2 linked regions of the Gimesia benthica genome follow. The main gene of each other region encodes a partner of the protein of the gene in region 2 in a complex. Links are inferred from orthologs where the notes say so. Each region holds a gene or a part of one and is shown on either strand. Other genes may lie near its edges.

Evidence for each region.
Region 1: the proteins of F1728_RS06135 (region 2) and lpxA are in contact, whole or in part, in a crystal structure (PDB 4J09), measured with the Escherichia coli proteins. The link is inferred for Gimesia benthica from one-to-one orthologs.

What each region holds. Positions count from the first base shown.
Region 1 is NZ_CP043930.1:2,965,444-2,976,011, forward strand. Bases 4,492-7,474 are described here. They hold lpxA (acyl-ACP--UDP-N-acetylglucosamine O-acyltransferase), read right to left. Parts: upstream 6,425-7,474; coding sequence 5,558-6,424; downstream 4,492-5,557. Other genes in these bases: F1728_RS11215 (Gfo/Idh/MocA family protein), read right to left, coding at 4,492-5,561; lpxC (UDP-3-O-acyl-N-acetylglucosamine deacetylase), read right to left, coding at 6,509-7,390. Also shown: F1728_RS11195 (hypothetical protein), read right to left, coding at 1-718; F1728_RS11200 (phosphoribosylaminoimidazolesuccinocarboxamide synthase), read right to left, coding at 1,069-1,959; F1728_RS11205 (endo-1,4-beta-xylanase), read left to right, coding at 2,234-3,739; bcp (thioredoxin-dependent thiol peroxidase), read left to right, coding at 3,921-4,406; more of F1728_RS11215, read right to left, coding at 4,485-4,491; F1728_RS11230 (OmpH family outer membrane protein), read right to left, coding at 7,509-8,159; F1728_RS11235 (hypothetical protein), read left to right, coding at 8,683-10,134; F1728_RS11240 (nucleoside permease), read right to left, coding at 10,231-10,568.
Region 2 is NZ_CP043930.1:1,606,823-1,617,239, reverse strand. Bases 4,892-7,723 are described here. They hold F1728_RS06135 (MFS transporter), read right to left. Parts: upstream 7,118-7,723; coding sequence 5,666-7,117; downstream 4,892-5,665. Other genes in these bases: F1728_RS06130 (hydroxyacid dehydrogenase), read right to left, coding at 7,136-7,723; F1728_RS06140 (sulfite exporter TauE/SafE family protein), read right to left, coding at 4,892-5,586. In the rest of the region: F1728_RS06165 (hypothetical protein), read right to left, coding at 87-365; arsenosugar biosynthesis radical SAM (seleno)protein ArsS, read right to left, coding at 838-1,884; F1728_RS06155 (methyltransferase domain-containing protein), read right to left, coding at 1,946-3,124; F1728_RS06150 (TIGR04283 family arsenosugar biosynthesis glycosyltransferase), read left to right, coding at 3,360-4,103; F1728_RS06145 (TIGR04282 family arsenosugar biosynthesis glycosyltransferase), read left to right, coding at 4,067-4,765; more of F1728_RS06140, read right to left, coding at 4,735-4,891; more of F1728_RS06130, read right to left, coding at 7,724-8,086; F1728_RS06125 (threonine synthase), read right to left, coding at 8,125-9,354; F1728_RS06120 (MFS transporter), read right to left, coding at 9,639-10,417. UniProt on the Escherichia coli protein: Probably transports across the inner membrane the two dehydrated forms of N-acetylneuraminate (Neu5Ac), 2,7-anhydro-N-acetylneuraminate (2,7-AN) and 2-deoxy-2,3-didehydro-N-acetylneuraminate (2,3-EN).

The sequences.
Region 1 (10,568 bases), 1.4 Mb from region 2 along the record:
CTTTACCGGCCGGCAGATACAGGCCAGCCTGAATGTAGAAGCGGGCGACTGCGATCCGATCATTAGGCTCCAGCGGATCGATGTTCTTTTTCAGCATGGCATCCAGAATCTCTTCCTTGACGGAAGTCGTCCGCATCCCCAGGTTCCATTGCTGCTTAAGCCCGGTAATCTTCAGGTAGTGTGGCGTGATCTCCGTCACTCCCTGTAACAGGGGCATCAACCCTTTGCTGGTTCGGAGAGTGACTTTCCGCCGTCCGAACTCATCGAAGTCGGTCACATCCTCATAATTTCCGACGACCTTCAGCATCTGTCCCCGTCCGGTCACCCGTTGAGGCAGTTCGAATGTTTCATATCGCGAAAGGTCCTGATCGTTATTGATCCGTTGGATCTCGCGTCGGGATACAAAATAACGGACGACTCCGTCATCGACCATGATGATCGGATACCCCTCCAGCTTCCGCTTGGGGATCGCAACTTCGGTATCGCCATATTCCAGACGGGATGCCAGGGCGTCAGTTAGTCCCAGGATGGGCACAATGTCACCGCGGAGGATCGTGCCGTGCTTCACTTCCACTTCCCCGGCTCGCGTCGGTAGTGCGTAAAGCAGGGTGAAAACCAGGCACAGGCAGCCTGCTGCGAGAATGCGAGGAAACCAACGCACCATCACATTCTTTTGAGACGACAACAGTCCGGATTGAGGAAATAATCGTACAGTCATACTGATTTCATCGACACTCTGACCGCCGGAATTTGAGAATTAAAAAAGCCGGTCTCTTTCCTACGTTACCAGAATCCGTTTATTGGCTAAAAAGTCCGTCTCCATGGAGTTTTTCACGAATTCGAGAGCCAGATTCCCCACGGATCAGCCTTTAGAATACCATGTTTTCAGAGGCGATCCCAGACTGTCGTCGCTTTTCAGCGGGACAGACGCTACGTACCGGGCCTGCTTTCGCAGAAAACTGAGTACCAGTCGCTGTTTAGATCCCAAGTGAAGAATAGATCAAATTGAAGTCGATGCGAGCATTATAATCGACACTACCCGCAGGACCGGCACCTTATTCGCAGGGCCTACCAGGTACATTCCTCGCCGGTCAGCATTTTGTATGCTTCAAAATACTTCTCGCGCGTCTTTTCAACAATCTGATCCGGCAGTACAGGGGGAGTGCTGTTCTTATCCCAGTCGGTCGTCTCCAGCCAGTCGCGAACGAACTGCTTATCGAGCGAAGGCTGTGCGCCACCCGGCTGGTAGGTCTCCGCAGGCCAGAAACGGGAGCTGTCGGGAGTCAGAACTTCATCAATCAGAATCGGTGTTCCGTCCAGCAGGCCGAACTCAAATTTGGTGTCGGCCAGGATGATGCCACGTTCCCGGGCATATTCAGAACCCTGCTGATAAATCTGGATACTCTTTTCCCGCAGGCTGTCAGCCAGTTCCTTACCGATGGCCTGACTCATCACTTCGAATGAGACGTTTTCATCATGGCCGGACTCCGCTTTGGTTGCCGGTGTAAACAGGGGCTCGGGCAGTTGATCACTCTGTTTGAGACCCGCTGGCAAATCGATACCACATACGGCTCCAGTCGCCCGATAGTCTTTCCACCCAGATCCGGACAGATAGCCGCGGACGACACATTCAAAGGGAACCACTTCGGTCTTCCGTACCACCATGCAACGGCCACGCAGCGCTTCGAGATCGGCATCAGCGGGGAGCGGCAGATCGGCTGGATCCATGCTCAGCAGATGATTCGGAATCGTGGTGAATCGTTCAAACCAGAACCGACTGATCTGGGTCAACACCCGCCCCTTGTCGGGAATTCCTGGTGAGAGAATCCAGTCGAAGGCACTGATTCGATCGGTGGCCACAAACAGCAGCCGATCGCCAAAATCATATACATCGCGGACTTTTCCCCGTTTGACGGGAATGCCGGTGAGTGAACTTTCGGTAAACGCGGAGGATGTCATGCTTCGTGACCACATTCATGAAAAACGGATGAATCGAGACACTGGAAGTTTAGCGAGAACCAGCAGCCTAAACAATTGAGTGCTGTTCATAACCGCTAAATCCCTGCTAATTCGAGCGATCGTCAGTTTCCTGCCAGCCGCCGGCTCCAGCCAGCCTGATGTACATACATACGAGTCTACACTTGCCACCAGTGCTGCAAACGCGATAATGGGAGAAGTAGCTTGAAGTTAACTTCTTAATTTTAAAATCAGAGAATGATTGTGACCCGTTCTTATGGGCAACTTGCGCTTTTTAATTGCACCTACTCAAGTACCTGAAGACTGGTCTGATCTTCACCGCGCTTATCTGAACGCCGTCGACGGACGTGTGTTTCCTACGCGGATTGAGGTGGACGGAAATGTTCTCACTTTCCGCCGCCAGACATCACAAAGCTGCAAACTGAATATCGTCTGGCACGTCACTGACTTTGGCCGCCCGATCGTGCGGACTGCCTCCCTTGCAGAACGCGAAGAACCCTACGTTCTCTCACTGGAACTGGCCCGTGGAAAAATTTCCACGCTCAAAGATCAGTTGAGCAACTGGCAGATCGCCGGTCTGGTCATTCCCCAGGCACTGGTCAAGCTGCACGACGAAGCCTTCCATGCATTTTCCCAGGCGGCCGTCATCCAGGATCAACTGGAACGCTGCTCGGAACTCGCCGACCTCGCCCTGCAGAAAGCGCATGCCGCAGCTGAAATGCTGGTCCAGCTTTATGCACGTCAGCGTCTGACGATTCTGCATCAGCGGGCACAGTCACTGAAACTACCCGTTTCACTGGGCTGTAACCTGGGAACCCTGATTCCTGACAGTTCCGAACGGGCTCAGATCTGCCAGGCCTTTGATGCCGTCAACGTGGATCTGGTGAACTGGAAAAACATCGAACTCTACGAGGGCGAGCAGAACTGGGACCAGTGCGATCAGCAGGTTGACTGGTGCGAAAAAAACAATCTGCTGATTCGTGGAGGCTGCCTGCTCGATTTCGCCCCGGAAGGACTCCCCGACTGGCTCGAGTCCTGGAAGCTGGATATGGTCAACTTCCAGAGCATCGTTTCCCATTTCATTGAGACCGCGATCACCCGGTATACGGGCAGTATTCGAAACTGGACGCTGGTTTCTGCCATGAACACCGGCGGCGTCTTCGGACTCAATGAAGAGACCCGGCTCACTCTCACCGCCCGCGCCATCGAAGTTGCTAAACAGACGGATGACTCCATCCAGTGTTTCATCAGAGTCGAACAGCCCTGGGGAGATTACCTTTCCAAGGGGCAGCACCAGCTCTCTCCCATGCAGTTCGTCGATGCCATCGACCGACTGGGAGTCGGGCTTTCCGGAATCGACCTGGAACTGAGCATCGGTTATTTCCCGAACGGCTCGCATCATCATGACATGCTGGATATGTCAAAACTGATTGACAAATGGAGCATGCTGAACCTGCCGCTGCACCTGACCCTGGCTTTCCCCAGTGACGATACGGTCGTCAACGAACGGGACAAAAGCATCTCGCGGGTCCAGGCCAGCCAGTGGAAAACCGGCTGGAGTGAAGCCGCCCAGTCGGAGTGGCTTGAGCTTTATCTCCCCCTGCTGCTGGCCAAGCCGGCCGTAACCGGCGTTTACTGGTCGCAGTTCCGCGATCAGGATGACTGTCGTTTTCCCCACTCGGGTCTGGTTAACCAGGACGGCAAAGCCAAACCGGCCCTGGACACGGTCACGAAGTACCATCGCCAATACTGGCGCGCCTGATTTCAAACAGGTTCTACCGCATTGCACAGCGGCTCTCAGTCGAAAATTCCGTGTCAGACTGTTATCATGCAGGCACGTGACTGAAGTTTTGCATTCCAGTCTGATTCGTATTCCGACTGGCTTCATTGCGCCATTACGAACCTGCCCCGGTTCACCCCTCAGACCTCATCAAGGAATCAACATGGCTACCGATAGCAAAGTACCTGAAGTTGGCAAGCGTGCTCCTGCTTTTACTCTCCCCGCTTATCCGGAAGGCAAAGTCCGCCTGAGCGAATTCAAAGGGGAAAAGAACGTACTCCTGTACTTCTACCCCAAAGACAATACTCCGGGCTGCACCACTGAATCCTGTGACTTCCGGGATCGGGTTACTACCTTCAAGAAAAATGACACCGTCATTCTGGGTATCAGCCCCGACTCGGTTAAGTCTCACGAAAAATTCGCGACCAAGTTCGAGCTGCCTTTTACCCTGCTCGCAGACGAAGACCATGCCATTGCTGAGAAGTATGGCGTGTGGGTAGAAAAGAGCATGTACGGTAAGAAGTACATGGGGATCCAGCGTGCGACCTTCCTGATCGACAAGGAAGGCAAGATTGCCGCAGCCTGGCCCAAAGTGAAAGTCAACGGACACGCCGAAGAGGTCGCCCAGGCATTAAAAGAGCTTGACTGATCAAGCTGCCTGAGGACCTCGACTCAAAAGCCTCGAACATCGCAGGTTGGCTGACGCAGTTCCCTCTTCAGGGGCCTGCTAGCCGGCCATGCGGCGTTGTTCGTTCGGAAACTGGATGAAGGGGCCAACAGGTCCCTGCTGGCTTCCATCCCACTGATGAGCATTGACTGCTTCCAGTACTCGCTCTGCAACCTGCATTGCTTCCAGAGCCTGGGTTCCGCCTACCAGGGGCGCTGTATTACTACGGATCGATTCCACAAAGCTGCTCAGCTCTGCAGTCAGGGCATCTGCCGAAGAAACTTCGGGATTCTCCACTTTCAGAAACGTTCCGAAGACTTCCTGTTTCAATGCTTCCAGGTTTACGCCTGCTTTCCGGGCGCGCTCCAGGGGAGGAGTGCCGTACAGCAGAGTTTCGGAAGGTCGATAGGAGTTGACTTCCCGGCTGGTGAAGTCAACGGTCACGCATCCGGAAACGCCCCAGAGCTGCATGGTCCGTTTCGCTACCGGACAGATCCGGCTGGCAGTCAGGTCGGCAATACATCCATTCTGGAATCGCAGCCGCGCCTGAACGGCGTCTTCATGTTCGCCCATCACTGAGATGCCAAACGCTTCCACGCTTTGCAGCGGAGACTGGACGACGGACAGTACCAGGTCAATGTCATGAATCAACAGGTCGTGAATCACACCGATATCAGTTGAACGGAAAGTGTAAGGGCTGACACGTTCGCTGCGAATGAAGCGTGGTTGCGGACAGCGCTGGAAAGCAGCCTGGGTTGCCGGATTGAAACGCTCGACATGACCAATCTGCAAAAGAGTCTGATTCGCTTCTGCAATCTGCACCAGTTCTTCTGCTTCTGCCAGGTTACAGGCGATTGGTTTTTCGACCAGTACGGGAATCTGCTGGGAAAGAAATTCACCCGCGATCGCCAGATGGGCATGGGTTGGTACGGCCAGAGAAACCGCGTCCACGGAATCAAACAGCTCACGGTAATTCGCCACCCAGCGGGTGCCATGCTGTTCGGCGATGGCCTGTCCCTGATCAGGATTGGTATCGGCGACTGCGCACAGATTGACCCCTTCCATGCCAGCTAAAATCCGGGCGTGATGCCGCCCTAAAGCTCCGACCCCGACGACGGCCACGTTCAATGAACTCATGCTGCTCTCCGTGTTGAATCTTGACTGTTTTCTTCAGGAACGTATTTGGCGCTGCGGGCGGCTGCTTCGCGTCCTCGTCCCGCTTTACTCCCCTGAATTCCTTCAAAATGATTAAACAGAGTCTGCAATGCCATAGGCATTACACCCTCCAGTTCCTGACTGAAAATTTCGCGGACTTCGTCCAGTTTTTTATTCTTGCGATAGAACAGACGGTACGCTTTGCGGATGACTGCAATTGAGCTCTCCGAAATTCCCGCACGCTGCATGCCAACCAGGTTGACAAACCGCACGCGAAAATCATCGGAGCCCGTGCAGATCATAAAGGGAGGCACGTCGATCGTGGCCCGGGCACCGCCGCTGACGAAGGCCAGCGTTCCTACCGTACAGAACTGATGGACGACCGTGTTTCCGGAAACAATCGCCCGGTCGTGCACATGCACATGTCCGCCCAGCAGCACGCCGTTGACGAGTGTCACATCATCAAAGATCCGGCAGTTGTGCGCGACATGAGAATTACACAGGAATGTATTTCGATTGCCAATGCGTGTGCAGTGGTCTTCTTTTTCGGCGCCGCGATGAATCGTGCATCCTTCTCGAAACAGGTTGTCGTCACCGATAATCAATCGGGTGGGAGCACCATGATAGCCGGCATCCTGTGGCTCGCTGCCAATGACTGATGTCGGGAAAAAACGATTTCGTTCGCCAATTGTAGTATGTCCCGTGATGGAAACATGACTGTCCAGTACAGTCCCATTCCCAATTTTGACATCCGGTCCCACAAAACAGAACGGACCGATTGTCACATCCTCTCCAATTTCTGCCTGGGGATCGACGTAGGAGAGATTTGAGATACTTGTCGCCATGTGTGTTGACGTCCTAAAAAGTCTGCAGTCAGTGACATACCAGAGTGAGATGGAATAGCTGCTCAGCAGCTGAATCAATACTTTTTAAGCAACCTTCCAGGCTGTTTCGGATTCCGTGGATTGATGCGTTAACCTGATCTGCCGGATCAGCTCTCGATTCAGAGCGTGCCCCGACTGATTTGCGCTGAAATAACCGTGCAGGTCACAGCCCAGCAGAGCAAAATCTCCCAGGCAATCCAGCATTTTGTGTCGGACACATTCGTCGAGTGTCCTTAATTCGTTATCAACGGGACCATCCGGCCCCAGAACCAGAAGATCGGCGGCACTCAACCGCTGACCGTAGCCCAGCTCACGCATGGCTGCGACTTCTTCTTCCAGCACAAACGTGCGGGAAAAAGCCAACTGGTTCATCCAGACCTCCGGATTGATTTCCAGTGTCAGGCACTGAGGTTCAACCGGCGACTTTGCGCCATAGTCCAGATAGTAGCCGATCGCCATGACAGACCGGTTTAAAGGCCGGGCCTGAATAAAGCTGCCCGCCTCATTGTCCACAGTCACTGGCTGCTGAATCGAAATTACTTTTCGGGGGAATGGCTGTTCTACGATTCCCGCTTCCAGAAACTCCTCTGACAGTTCCAGCGCGGAACCATCAAAACAGGGAGCCTCGGGAGCATTGATCTCGATGCGGCAATTATCGATCTGCAATCCTGCCAGAGCGGCCATGACATGCTCGATCATTTCGACGGAAGCGTCCTCGAATTCAATCGCAGTCCGCCGCTGCCGAAAGACGGCATTCTCAATCAAAGCCGGGATTGGTTTGGATCCACTCAGATCCGTCCGGACAAACTGGATTCCATGATTTTCCGGTGCGGGGAAAAAGCGAATTTTCACATCAGAGTTTGTGAAGATCCCCACTCCGCTACACTGTACTGATCTGGCCAGCGTTCTCTGTTGGCGAGTTCGCATGGGCTGCTCCTTCAAAAAGAAAGATGATCCTGGTGCACTGAAACAACCACAAAAAGGATGCAGGCAGATTCAGACCTGCGCTGCATCCGTTTGAGGAGTGCATGAGAACCCGTCTCTACTACTGCCGGGTTTTACCGGGAGTCGGACGAGTAGCAGAACCACCGGCAGCTCCTGCCTGGCTCTTGTAGTTGCGGTTCAGGTAGTCCAGAACGGACAGAGTGATGTCATCGTCAGCACGATGAAATACCACCTGGCGATTCATACCCTGGATCAGTTTCTTGGGATCATCGGTGTCGAGGCTTTCACGATTAAACCGCATGATCAGAGTGTAGTTGTAGATCTTTGCGTACTTCTGAACCGTTTCAGTCACTTCCATGTAAATGGTGTGATAGATCCGGGATTCTTTCCGCAGAAAATCACGCTGTGCTACTTTACGGAATGCTTCGAAGTCGGAAGCGGCCTGGGCCAGCTGCTTTTCGCGAGCCAGGTACTCAGGGCTGCCCTGTTTGAAATCCTGCATCTCTTTCTGAACAGCCTGAATCTGCTCTGCCATGGCTTTCGCTTTGGCATCGCTCTGCTGAATTTCAGTTTTGAGCTCTTCACGCAGGGCGGTGAATTTCTCGTAGTTCTTGAACACATGAGCCATATCAATCAGGCCCACTTTGTGTACCACAGAAGAGGTCTTGCTGGGAGCATTGTTTTGTGCAGATGCTGTTTCGGTGAAACAGGCAAAGCAACCAACAATAGCAAGAACTGTAGCAGATGTCATTAATTTTTTCACGACCGAAGCACTCCTTTGCAGAATGGACCACTGTCCGTAGTGGCAATCAAACGAAAATAGATTTTCTGAATCAGGCCCGATTCCGTCTCACGTTTTCAGGAGACCTTCACGGAACCCGTACATCATGGAAATGTAAGTTTAACTATCGCGTTCAGTGGAAAACATCTCATATTTTTCCGACTGCCCGCATCGAGAGAACGGTAATTTTGCATAGTTTTAAAATCAGGTCAATACGAAAAAATCCGCTTTCACGCTCAATTTACAAACCGATTTCGGGTTTTTCGTCGCAGGTCCCTGCGCAGTTCCAGTCACTCGGTTTTTGGTCTTGCCTTGAAATGGCGTTTGAATTATCACACGCACCTCTTTCAATTCTCAATTTCAACCTTTCCCCGATATGAATCGCCCCCGATTCGTATTTCCCAAACAATTCTGGTTGTCCTCAAACACTCGCGACAACTCACCTTATACCTTTCAAATGGGCTGTAAAAAAGTCAGCACGGAGGCTTATTCCATGTGTCCGTTAGACCGCTGGATCCTGACACCTATATTAATGACAGGGCTGTTCCTCAGCCTGGCTGACGATGTTTTTGCGAAAAAACGGACCTTTCCCTACGAAGCGGTCGTCAATGCAGACGAAGCCCTGGTTCGCAGCGGCAATGGACGTCGCTATTATCCGACGCTCAAACTCAAACGGGGCAACCGCGTCACCGTACACCGCCACGATCCGGGTGGGTGGTTTATGATCGCCCCTCCCCAGGGAAGTTTCAGCTGGGTTCGTGCAGAACATGTACAGAAACTCAACGGCAATCGGGGACGCGTGACTGAAAACGGCGTCGTCGTCCGGGTCGGAAGTGCCTTTGATGAATCGCGGGAAGTCGAGCAGATCCGACTCTCAAAAAATGATGAAATCACCATTCTGGACAGCAAAAATGTTCAAACGGAATTTGGTAATGTGCTGATGTATCGCATCAAACCTCCCGTTGGCGAATGGCGCTGGGTTGAAGGACACCTGTTGCTCCCCACAGACGAATATCAGCCTGGGAAGAGTACCCCGGCAATCATTGATTCGCCGATCGCTCAGAATGACGCTGATCCCTTCAGCCAGGGTATGCCCGAAATCAAGACGCCAGCTGCTCCGAATCGGGAACAGATTCAAACTCCCACCGATGGCTCTGCCCGGCGGAGTGTTCCTCAAGTTGACGAAATCGCTGCCGCCAAGGACGCGATCAAAACCATCGACACTCAGTTCCGGGCGATGATTGAAGCCGAACCGACGAGCTGGGATCTGGATGGCCTGGAGCAGGACTATAAAACTCTGCAGCAGGAAATCAAACTTCCGGCTATCGCCAGTAAGATCGATCTCCGCATTGATGCCGTCAATCGTTATCGCAAAGTCAAAGAAGAGTACAAGGACTTCCTGAAGCTGGCAGAAGAAACCAGCAAGCGGGATGCAGAACTGGTCTCGATGGCTCCGGACCAGAACAAAACGAATCGCTATCCCTCACCGGAAGTTCCAGTGGGAGAGAACGGACTGCTCCCCCCCACTCCCGAACCTGCTGATTCCATGATTCCCGGGCAGCCTGCTGCTCCCAGTCAACCAGTCATCCCGAGCCAGCCGACTCCACCACTGCCACAACCGAGTGCACCAACGCCAACTGTCCCCCAGCCTCAGATGCAGCAGCCTTCTCAGCCGGCTCAACCTCAGTTCTCAGGAGCGGGGATCGTACGCCGTCTGTCCAATATCAGCCGTGGGATGCCAACACATGCTCTGGTTGCCCCGGACGGACGCTTTCTGGCCTATCTGCAGCCGGTCTCTCCTCAGATCAATTTGGACGCCGTACAGGGTCGCGCAATCGGCGTGACTGGCAAACGCTGGTTCCGAAATGATTTACGCGGGGAATACATCCTCGTCGAATCCATGACTCCTGTTCGCCTGCAGGCAGCACCGGTTCCCGGACGGTAAAGGCCCGTAAAGTTAGCTTACTGACAAACAAAAACGCCCGCTGGAGCTCTTAGCCAGCGGGCGTTTTCCATTTCAGATTGAGATCCAATCAGTAGCTTAGACCATCTCTTCGGCACCAGCGGCCTTCGCGACATCTTCTTCGCTGACTTCTTGAGGTGCCTGTGGAGAATCCTTAAACAACAGGAAGAACAGGACCATAATCACCAGCGCTGCTACGGTCGGAATGATCCAGAACTCTTTCCAGTTCTGTAGTTTGGCTGCTCCTTCGCCGGTCACAATCGTATTGATCAGGTTTCCGCTGATCAGTGCCCCCAGCAACATCCCAACTCCCTGAGTCGCGAATACCAGAAAGCCCTGGGCCTGAGCACGAATTGAGGGTCCCGCTTTCTGATCGACATAGATCTGCCCTGTTACAAAAAAGAAGTCATAACAGA
Region 2 (10,417 bases):
AGAGTCAAATGCGTGCCGCTCTCTGGAAGGTAGCAGAGCCAGGCTCGCGGATCAACCACGAGCCTCCCAGCTGATTCAGAAACGACTTAGAACATATCATCGTCATCATCGAAATCATCGTCTTCGAAGTCGTCGTCATCGAAATCATCGTCTTCTTCATCATCGAAGTCGTCGTCTTCCTCTTCTTCATCGTCGTCGTCGAATTCATCATCGTCATCGAAATCATCGTCGTCGATATCTTCGAGGTCATCAAAGCCAATGTTTTCTTCATCATCGTCTAGCGAAAAGAAAACGATGGGGAGCTTATCCGAGAACGTTTCAAGCTCTTCAGGGGATTCGGTATGAAGGGAATCAGCTAATAACACAGTTACATCCTCGTGATTTCGTTGTATGTGCTTTCCAGGTCTCTAAACGATTATTTAACGGTTGGGGGTCCGTTGTGAGTTACCCCCGCAGGGAGCAAGTCAACACACGGAAGTGCTGACCTGGCATCGATTCTACGAAATCTGCCGGCCGCAAATATTCCCTTTATTTTATTTATTTTGCTTTGTCAAGTGCGAAAAAAATGAACTGAAAATATATAGAATTATTTCCGTCTGAGTGGTGGAATCACATGAGGAAAAAATCATCGATTTGCACCTTCAGACTAAAAAAAATGGCCCGGACACTGCCAGTTTCCGGGCGGGGAATCTGTAGTGATAACATGAATAGCGGGAGGAGATGCCCCTCAGTCAGGGGGGCCGGGATTCATTGAATCTTCAAATGAATTTCATACCCGTTTCAACGCATGCTTTCGCCAGGCAAAATCGGTCGGGGGAGGTCTCGAAGAACCCCGTTTCAGCCCGGATTCAGAGCCCCGCCACAGCTCGATCCCGCCCCGGCCGTACAGCCAAAACAGTGCCGCTGAGTCACGATGGGGCGTTCCTGCAGGGATCCATAATCAAAATCACGGATATGTCTCTGTCGGGGCTGTGAGACGGGGAGCGCGAGCATCTGGTTGAAATCGCAGTCGTAGAGATACCCCTCCCAGTCGACCGAGATCAGCGAGCGGCACATGACCCCCGGGACTGTCTCCGGGTTAAATGCCTGTACCAGACGAGACATATACTCTTCCAGTCGCTTCTGCGCAACCAGATCACTTAAATAACGGCTGATGGGCATGTTGGTGATCGTAATCAGGTTCGTAAACTCGATGCCAAACCGCGATCGCAGTTGCTCTCGATAGGCAGATTCGAGCTGTCCCTGATCGGGGGGCAGGGAGTGCCCGACCGGGTTATAGACCAGCGTGAGTTTCAGGGGGGATTCGGGAGCCCCGTAACCCACTTCATTGAGTCGTTTCAGGGCCTGGATCGATTTCTGAAACGCACCATCGCCCCGCTGGGCGTCAGTATTCTCTTCCAGGTAGCAGGGCAGGGAGGCAACAATCTCGACTTCGTGCTCCGCCAGGAATTCCGGCAGATCCCGATAGCCCGGAGCGAGTAGAATGGTCAGATTGCAGCGATCGATGATCTTTTTGCCCATCTCGCGACCACGTCTGACCATCAGCCGAAAATGGGGATTCATCTCCGGGGCGCCTCCCGTCAGATCGAGAGTCTGGAAGCCGGGATGGGCCAGGGCGCGCAGACAGTGCTCGACGTTCTCAATCTGCATAATCTCCCTGCGGTCCGGACCGGCGTCCACATGGCAGTGCTCGCACGTCATGTTGCACAATCGCCCGAGGTTGACCTGCAGCGTTTCCAGTGTCTGGGCCTGCAACAGCGGGAGTTGATGCGATTCAAGCTGCGCATCAAACGTCGGCACCTGGTCCTGAGCAGCGAGAATCTTTAACTGCTCGCGTGGATCAGCCAGTTTGCTCTGTTGTCGCAGCAGTGTGAGTGAAGGCATAAACGTTCCCGATCTTCCGTTGTCGTCTTTGGGTTAAATCGCCTGCGGACAAGTCATCAGGTCAGCAGCAGCCACCGTCCGGGGTACAGCAGGAGTCCAGAATCTGGGTGGTCAGATCAAAGCCCTTGCCCTTGGTTTCCCGGGGATCTCGAATCGCATTCCGACGACAGTCCATCTCGGTCGCCTGTTTAAGTGGAATATCCTGGTACGGTTCCACCGGCAGGAACTGTCCCGCATAAGGGGCCTGCTGCAGCAGGTTGAATGTTTTGTCACAGACCGCGATCCGCTGCCCGCGGAAGTAGAGGTGACCGTCGTCGTCTTCCACTTTTTTGAACGGACCACGATAAATCAAAGCCTGGTTGCGTTCCAGGCAGGGTCCCTGTTTCCCCTTGTAAGCAGAGACGGTGACCGAACGGAACTCAATCCCGTTAACGGTCTGCCAGGGCTGCTCTTCGCGTTTGAGAATTTCCATCCCGTGGAAGCCGGCCGCTTCGAAAGCCGACAGGAACGCATCTTCGCGAAACGCGCCCGAGATACAACCCGACCAGAGCGTCGGATCATCGCGCATCTCCTGGGGCACATCTTCATCGCAGACGATATCGCTGATGACCGCTTTCCCGCCCCGCTTCAATACCCGAAAGACTTCCTGCAGCAACTGCGCCCGGTCCGCTTCCCGCACCAGGTTCAACACGCAGTTGGAGACGACGCAGTCGACGCTCTCGTCCGCGATCAGGGGCGATTCACTGCGCAGTCGCTGTTCCAGGTCACGCAGTTCCAGCCAGCGTGCCTGACTGTCGATGGGGCTGTGGGCCAGTTCCTGGTTGAGCAGGTCGAGATCCAGCTGCAGATCCTGAATCAGACCACAGCGAAATTCCACGTTTGCATATCCCAGTTCTTCAGCGACCGGCTGCTGATACTTTCTCGCCAGCGCCAGCATTTCTGCATTGCAGTCCACGCCGATCACCCGTCCCTCCGGGCCGACAATCTGGGAAGCGATATAACAGATCTTACCGCCCCCCGATCCCAGGTCGAGGACCGTGTCTCCCGGAGAAATGTAGGGTGACGGATCTCCGCAGCCGTAATCTTTTTCGAGAATTTCTTCCGGGATGATCGACAGGTAGGCGGGGTTGTATTGTACCGGACAGCAGAGTGATTGCTCGCGTTCCTGTGCCGCACTGGCATAGCGATTGTAGACCGAGGCCTCTTCGGTTGACTGCTGTCGTGTATTGACTGAGTTCATAGCGTTACGTTTTCCTTTCCGGTTCGCTGAAACAGCGAGAGGAAGTTCCAATCAGGGGGTGTACCTGTTTCTCAGGTTCCTACAGTATAATCGACGGCGGGAAATCGATAAACATTCCCTTTCCCCTCAACAGGCGACTTCTGGATGTTTACAGCATGGACTATGATGACGTTCCAGGCTGTGAAGCACCTCACATTTTCCGATTCCCTCTTCAAAAAAGAGTTCCTTCCACACCATGGATTCTGCAGCAGCGCTCTCCGTCGTGATCCCGATCCTCCAGGGGGATGCATCCTGGATGAAACTGCTGCCCGATTTGAGTGCGTTCCCGGATTCAACCGAGTTTCTGTTCGTCTCAAACGGACCTCCGCCCGCTGACTGGGAGACGCTGCTGCAGACATCCCCGCTGCGGCAGCAATGTCGCTGGCAGCAGACTGCGATCGGCCGGGCAGTGCAGATGAACGAGGGAGCCGTGCTGGCCCAGCAGCATTTTATTTTGTTTCTGCACGCCGATTCACGTCTGCCTGCACACAGCGTTTCCAGACTGTTCGAGTCCCTGCAAACGGACCCAGCGGCACTGCATTATTTTAATCTGCGGTTTGAAGAGCAGAGTTTTTTTCTGATGCACGTCAATCGCTGGGGTGTCTGGCTTCGCTCGCATCTCCTGGGCATGCCCTTTGGAGATCAGGGGCTCTGTCTGGAGAAGGATGCCTTTCATTCGCTGGGCGGATTTGACGAATCAGCGGCTTACGGCGAAGATCATCTGCTGGTCTGGAAAGCCCGTCAGGCGGGACTGCGACTGAAATGCACGGGGGCAGACATTGCCACGAGCGCCCGTAAATATCGGGAGCGGGGCTGGCTCAAGGTCACACTCCAGCACCTCTGGCTCACGGCCTGCCAGGCGACACCCCAATTCTATTTACTGATGAAAGCACGGATTCGAGTATGGTTTCACGGCAAGGCGCAATCGCCGTCTTTGTAAAGACCCCGGGGTATTCCCCGTTAAAAACAAGACTGGCGGCCGACATTGGACAGCAGTCAGCCGAGCAGTTTCATACACGTTCTGCCCCGGCGGTGCAGGCAGTGGTAGCAGCCGTCTCAAAGGAGAGACAGGTCGTTCCCTACTGGGCGGTCGCGGAACCGATGGCTTGCGACGCGCCCCTCTGGAACGATTTTACAACCATCCCGCAGGGAGCAGGGGGACTCGGAGACAGACTGGCCCACGTCAATCAGCAATTACTGGAACAGCACGCGTTCGTGATTTTTCTCGGTGCAGATGCGCCGCAGTTGTCGCGCGAGATCCTGCTGGAAGCAATTGAGATTCTCGACCAGCCTGGAAAACCTCCCCGTTTCGTCCTGGGACCTGCTGCAGATGGGGGCTTCTATCTGTTTGGGACGCGTGTTTGCCTGGACAAACAACTCTGGAACAGTGTGCCTTACAGTGTAAGCGAGACCGCGTCAGTTCTTTGTGAACGGCTGCAATCCTGGGGAGCCGTGCATCAACTGCCCCGGTTGACCGATGTAGATACGATTACAGACCTGCCTGCGCTCATTCAGGAACTTCTGCAGCTGGAAACCCGGTTGCCTGCCCAGCAGCAGCTGCTGGAGTGGCTTCAGGGAGATGATTTTTCCGGGAAGGTCTGAATCTTCGGTTGGCCATCGCCCGGTTCGATGATTTCCACCATCGGAGGTTCATTTTCTGTAGGAACCGCCGGCTTGCCCTGGATCAGCATATACAGCGAACTGACCGCCAGCAGCAAGAGCAGGCATCGCTTAAACAATATCGGATTGATTTTAGGGCCCAGCATCAGGCCCAGTTTGGTTCCCAGAAAGACAAAGGGAACAATCACCGCGGTCGTCACCATCACGGGGAGTGTGGCGAAGCCCATCAGAGCCAGACCGATGGCCCGCGAAATGGAAATCATGATGAAGAACCCGAAGATGAAGCCCTTGTATTGTTCCTGCGTCCAGGGCTGGCGAATCGCATAGATCACGATCGGCGGCCCCGCGATACTCGTCGATCCCGCCAGGAAGCCGCTGCAGAACCCGGCGAATGTGCTCCACACCGAAGAGGCTTTCTGCGGCCCTTCGTCAACATGTACCGGCTTCTGAAAGAAGCCGTCGACGACGATCAGCAGGATCACCAGCCCGGTGCCCCGTACCAGGTAATCCAGATCGATCAGGGTGAACGTCAGCAGCCCCAGGGGGAGTCCCACCAGCGAACCGATGATGGCTCCCGCCAGCAGTTTCAGGTTCGAATGCCTGCGGTAAGCCCAGAACGTCCAGATTACCGGCAGCACAATGCTGTATGCCACGAGCAGATTGGCTTCGCGAAAATTGAGTAACAGAGGCAGCACCGCCATCGCTACGATGGCATAACCGAAGCCGATAATTCCCTGGATCAACGCAGAACAGAAAACAGCAAGGAGGACGAATAACCACAACTGTGGATCAGAAAACATCATTGTTATATACACGTATCAATGAGCCACACCGGCGGCATGTCTCTGTCAGGCAAGAGTGAGCGCAAGGGAGCGAGCGGAACTATTCCATCAGCTCGCTGCCTTTGGTTTCACGGGCAAAGTAGGGCAGAATCGCACCGACGATATACAGCATGCTCAGAATCGTTGCTGTCTGTGCCAGTGAATAGCCCCAGTCCTTCTGCATCCAGCCCCCGATGAACAGGATCGGTGCAGCCAGGATACGACCGGCATTAAAGCAGAAGCCGGTACCGGTGCCCCGCATACGGGTGGGATAAAGTTCGGGGAAGTAAATCGCATAACCGGCGTGCATGCCAAGTGTCAGAAAACCAAACAAGGGCAGAAAGCAGCCGATCACGGTTGCATTATGAAATACCTGGAACAGCAGTAAGGAACTGATCAGCCCCCCCACGTGAAACAGAAAAAATGCCCCCCGGCGTCCGACCCATTCGCAGATCGGTCCGAATGCCAGCAACCCCAGTCCACCGCCGGTGGTGGCCAGGAACATTCCCAGCATCTCCCAGCGTTTGAGGGGGGCCTTGATCGTTTCCAGGTACGCCTTACTTTCATCGGGAGAGACCTCGGCCTGTCCGGGGAACTGTTCGGCCAGGTAGTCCGCCTGAACGGCATTCAAAAATGCATTCTTTCCATAGATGTGGACGCCCCAGAATGTAGCCAGTCCGATCGCTGCCAGTAACACGCCGATGCAGGTTCCCTTAACATACTCGGGCAACATCAGGTCCGTGATGGAGCCCATCTTTTTGCCACCACCTTCGCGGGAAGCCTCCTGGGCCTGTTGCCAGGATTCCGGCTCGTGCATCGAACGACGGATCCAGATGATCAGGAATGAAGGCACGACCCCGAGTGCAAAGCCAATCCGCCAGGGCATGCTTTCCATGCCGGCTTCTTTGGCATAGGCCTGAATACTTTCATTCCCGATGATAAAGGCCCCCGCCAGAATCGCGAGGTAGGTTCCCAGCACACTGGAGGCGTGAAAGATACTCCCCACACGGGCGCGTGCTTTCGGGGGAAAGGTTTCCGCAACGAGGGTACTCGCCACCGCCCACTCGCCCCCCACACCGAGGGCCACCAGAAAGCGGAACCCGGCCAACTGCCACCATTCCTGTGACAACGCCGAGAGACAGGTAAAGAACGAATAGAATAGAATCGTCAGCGACATCGTCTTTTTACGGCCGATGCGGTCGCTCAAAGCGCCAAAGGCAATCCCCCCCAGCGCACCACCGATCAGGAAGGCGCCGAGTGCGATATTGTTATAGAGTGCCTTGCGTCCCGAGATCTCTTTCTCGTGTGCCTCTACTTTCTGGGGATTCTGGAGTTCCTCCTCACTCAGCGGCTCAACCCGGATCAGTGAAGGCATTGCCTCGTTCATGCTGGCGACGAAGATCTGGCCTTCGAACACATCGAAGACCCAGCCCAGCGAGGCAATAATCAACACCAGCCACTGGTAACGGGAAATGCCGTGATACCATTTGTCTTCTTTGAGTTCGTCTTGCATCAGGCTGGTACTCTCAGTTTAAGATTGAAAAACATTGACGGCCGGTTTGCCGCTCAGCACGAGTCGGACGTCTTCGCAGACCGCGTCTACCACCCGCTCCTGGGCTTCCAGGGTAAAGGCGGCGATATGCGGTGTTAAGATCACGTTCTCCAGTTGATTCAGGGCGCTCTGGTGAGGAGGTTCGACTTCCCGCACGTCCAGGGCAGCACCGGCCAGCTTATGTTCCAGCAACGCCTGGGTCAGTCCCCGTTCGTCGACGACTTCTCCCCGCGAGGTGTTGATGAAACAGGCCGTCGGTTTCATTTTGCTGAAATGCTGATAGGTCAGCATCCCGCGCGTGTCCGGTGTCAGCGGGCTGTGACAGGTAATCACATCTGCCTGTGCCAGCAGATCATCCAGCGAAACCAGTTTGCCGTTGAGCTCTTTCAAATGCGGTGCGTCGGCAGCAAGATACGGGTCGGCGGCGATGATGTTCATACCGAAGGCCCGGGCTCGGGTTGCGGTCAGTGTACCGATCCGTCCCATGCCAATCAGGCCCAGTGTTTTGCCATTCAATTCGGTGCCGGTGAATTTAATGCGGTTCCAGCCGCCGGTCAGTGTGTCCTGTCGTGCTTCGGGAATCTTGCGGAGCAGGGCCAGCATCAGTCCCAGCGTCAACTCTGCCACAGAGAGTGAGTTCGCATCGGGCGTGTAACTGACGACGATGCCTTTCTCTTTCGCGTAAGCGGTATCGACGTTGTCCAGACCCGCACCGGCGCGGGCAATGATTTTCAGGTTGGGAGCTGCATCAATCAGTTCCTGGTTGACTTTCGTCTGATTCCTGACAATCAGTGCCTGGGCATCTGCAAGCTTCTGCTTCAGCAGATTGACGTTCTGCCAGAGGTAGGCGTCAAACTCGACATCCAGATCTTTCATCAGATCGTTCATGGATGCCCCTTGAATATTTTCGGTCACCAGCACATTGCTCATGGCTTACTTCCTGCTGCTCTCAGTTCGTGGCGTGGGTATTAGTCAAACATCGAGTAGTCAACGGGCTCGTTGATATCGATTGACTGGTCTGCGGGAGGCAGTGGGTATTTCAATCCGGTCGCACAGTTAAACAGGACTGCACTCTCATCCGGGCTGACACGACCCGATGCCAGTTCCTGTTTGTAGGCGGCATAGGTCGCGGCCCCTTCGGGACACATCAGGAAACCTTCCTTCTGCGAACATTCATCCAGGGCGGCCGAGATTTTGTCATCATCGACGGCAGTCGCAAACCCGTTGCTTTCCCGGACTGCACGCAGAATCAGGAAGTCACCAACGGCGATGGGAACCCGGATTCCTGCAGCGATTGTATGGGCATTCTCCCAGAGTGGGGCGTGTTCTTCACCCGCTTCATAGGCTTTCACCATCGGGGCACAGCCGGATGCCTGGACAGCCACCATGCGAGGCAGTTTACCGGTGAGCCAGCCCATCTCTTTGAGTTCGTTAAAGGCTTTCCACATGCCGATCAAACCGGTACCACCGCCGGTCGGGTAGAAGATGACATCGGGGACTTCCCAACCCATCTGATCGGCCAGTTCCAGGCCCATCGTTTTTTTACCTTCGATGCGGTACGGTTCTTTGAGTGTGGAGAAGTCGAACCAGCCGACTTTCTCTTTCCCTTCACCCACAATTTTTCCGCAGTCGTTGATCAGTCCATTTACCCGCCAGACGTTCGCTCCCTGGGCGGCGATTTCACGGACATTGATTTCTGGAGTATCACCGGGACAGAAGATGTAAGACTTCATGCCGGCCCGGGTACCATAGGCGGCCAGTGCGGCACCTGCATTCCCGTTAGTGGGCATCGCGACTTTGGTGACGCCCAGTTCTTTGGCCATCGAGACTGCCATGCACAGACCGCGGGCTTTGAACGAACCCGTGGGCAGACGACCTTCATCTTTGATCCAGACCTGACCCTGTCCTCCCTGCAGACGTGGTACGGGAATCAGTGGTGTATGAATTTCGCCCAGGCTGACGATGTTTTCCGATTTGCGAACCGGCAGAAATTCGCGATACCGCCAGAGAGTCGCGGGGCGGGCTGCCAGGTCTGCCTTACTGACCGACTGCTTGATGCCGTCCAGATCGTATTTCACCAGCAGGGGCTTGCCCGCTTTGGACAGGCCGTGTAACTGGTCGGCTTCGTAGTGATCATGCTCCATGCCACATTCAAGGTGGGTGACAAACGTGGGAGACTCGGGGAAAGCGTCTTGCATGGGGACGTACCTGCTATTTGAAAGAAGAATCGGTAAGACGATGTATTAGATTTCAAGGCGGGGAATACGCGTATTTATAGTTCTGTTATCCAGCTATCAGTCAAAATGTCAACCCATCGGCACTGTTGAATGTTTTTTTGGCGATCACTTGACAGCACTGGCTAAGCATGAAGTCTGGTACCACTCCGACGTTCCTGCCGAGAGAAACTTTCTGGTACCCAAAAAAAGAACGACCACCCCTAATGAGTGGTCGTTCGTGAACTTCAACAGACACCGGGCAAGCCTTACTCAACGGGACCTTCAACACCACCGGTGTAGTGTTCGCCGTCCGGTTCTTCGCCGTGCAGAACTTCTGCCTTGTAGCCACCCTTCATGTAGAAGTAGATCACCAGAATCAGGTAACCAATGGCCATGACCAGCGGAACCAGGGCCGTGCACTTCAGTGCCATCCGACCTCCGTAGATGCCGGCTTCTTCTACCGGGCCGATATCTTCAGGGGCAAACGCTTCCGCTCCCTGCCACCAGGTATTGAGGTTGGAAATGTATGCATCCGATTTTCCCTCTTTATCAAGCTGTTCTACTTTTTTCTCCAGATCCTGGCCATCATTGTTCAAGACACTGACCTTCGAACCATCGAGACCTTTAATCTTGGGGAGAAACAGGAAGCCGTTCGCTTCCGCAACGGAATAGCGTTCGTAAGTTTGAGGAGCAATTTCCTCGAGCTTTTCAGTCGCATAGTAATCCTGGTTGTAACCGATGCCGGGGCCACCCAACAGACCGGCTGAGAGCATACCGATGCCTCCCATGGCGCCCATGGTGATCGCGCCCCCTTTGGGGAACAGTTCGCCAACCACACCCAGCATGGTCGGCCAGAGGAAGGTTTTACCCAGGCCGTAAACAGTCACGGCGATCCAGACCCAGACGACTCCCTGTGAAGAACCGATCATGTACAGACCGATGGAACCGAAGCAGGCACTCATGAAGAGCAGACCCAGCGGATTGATTTTTTCTACAATCGGACCGGCGAAGAAACGCAGGACGAACATGATCGCTGAAGCGTAGA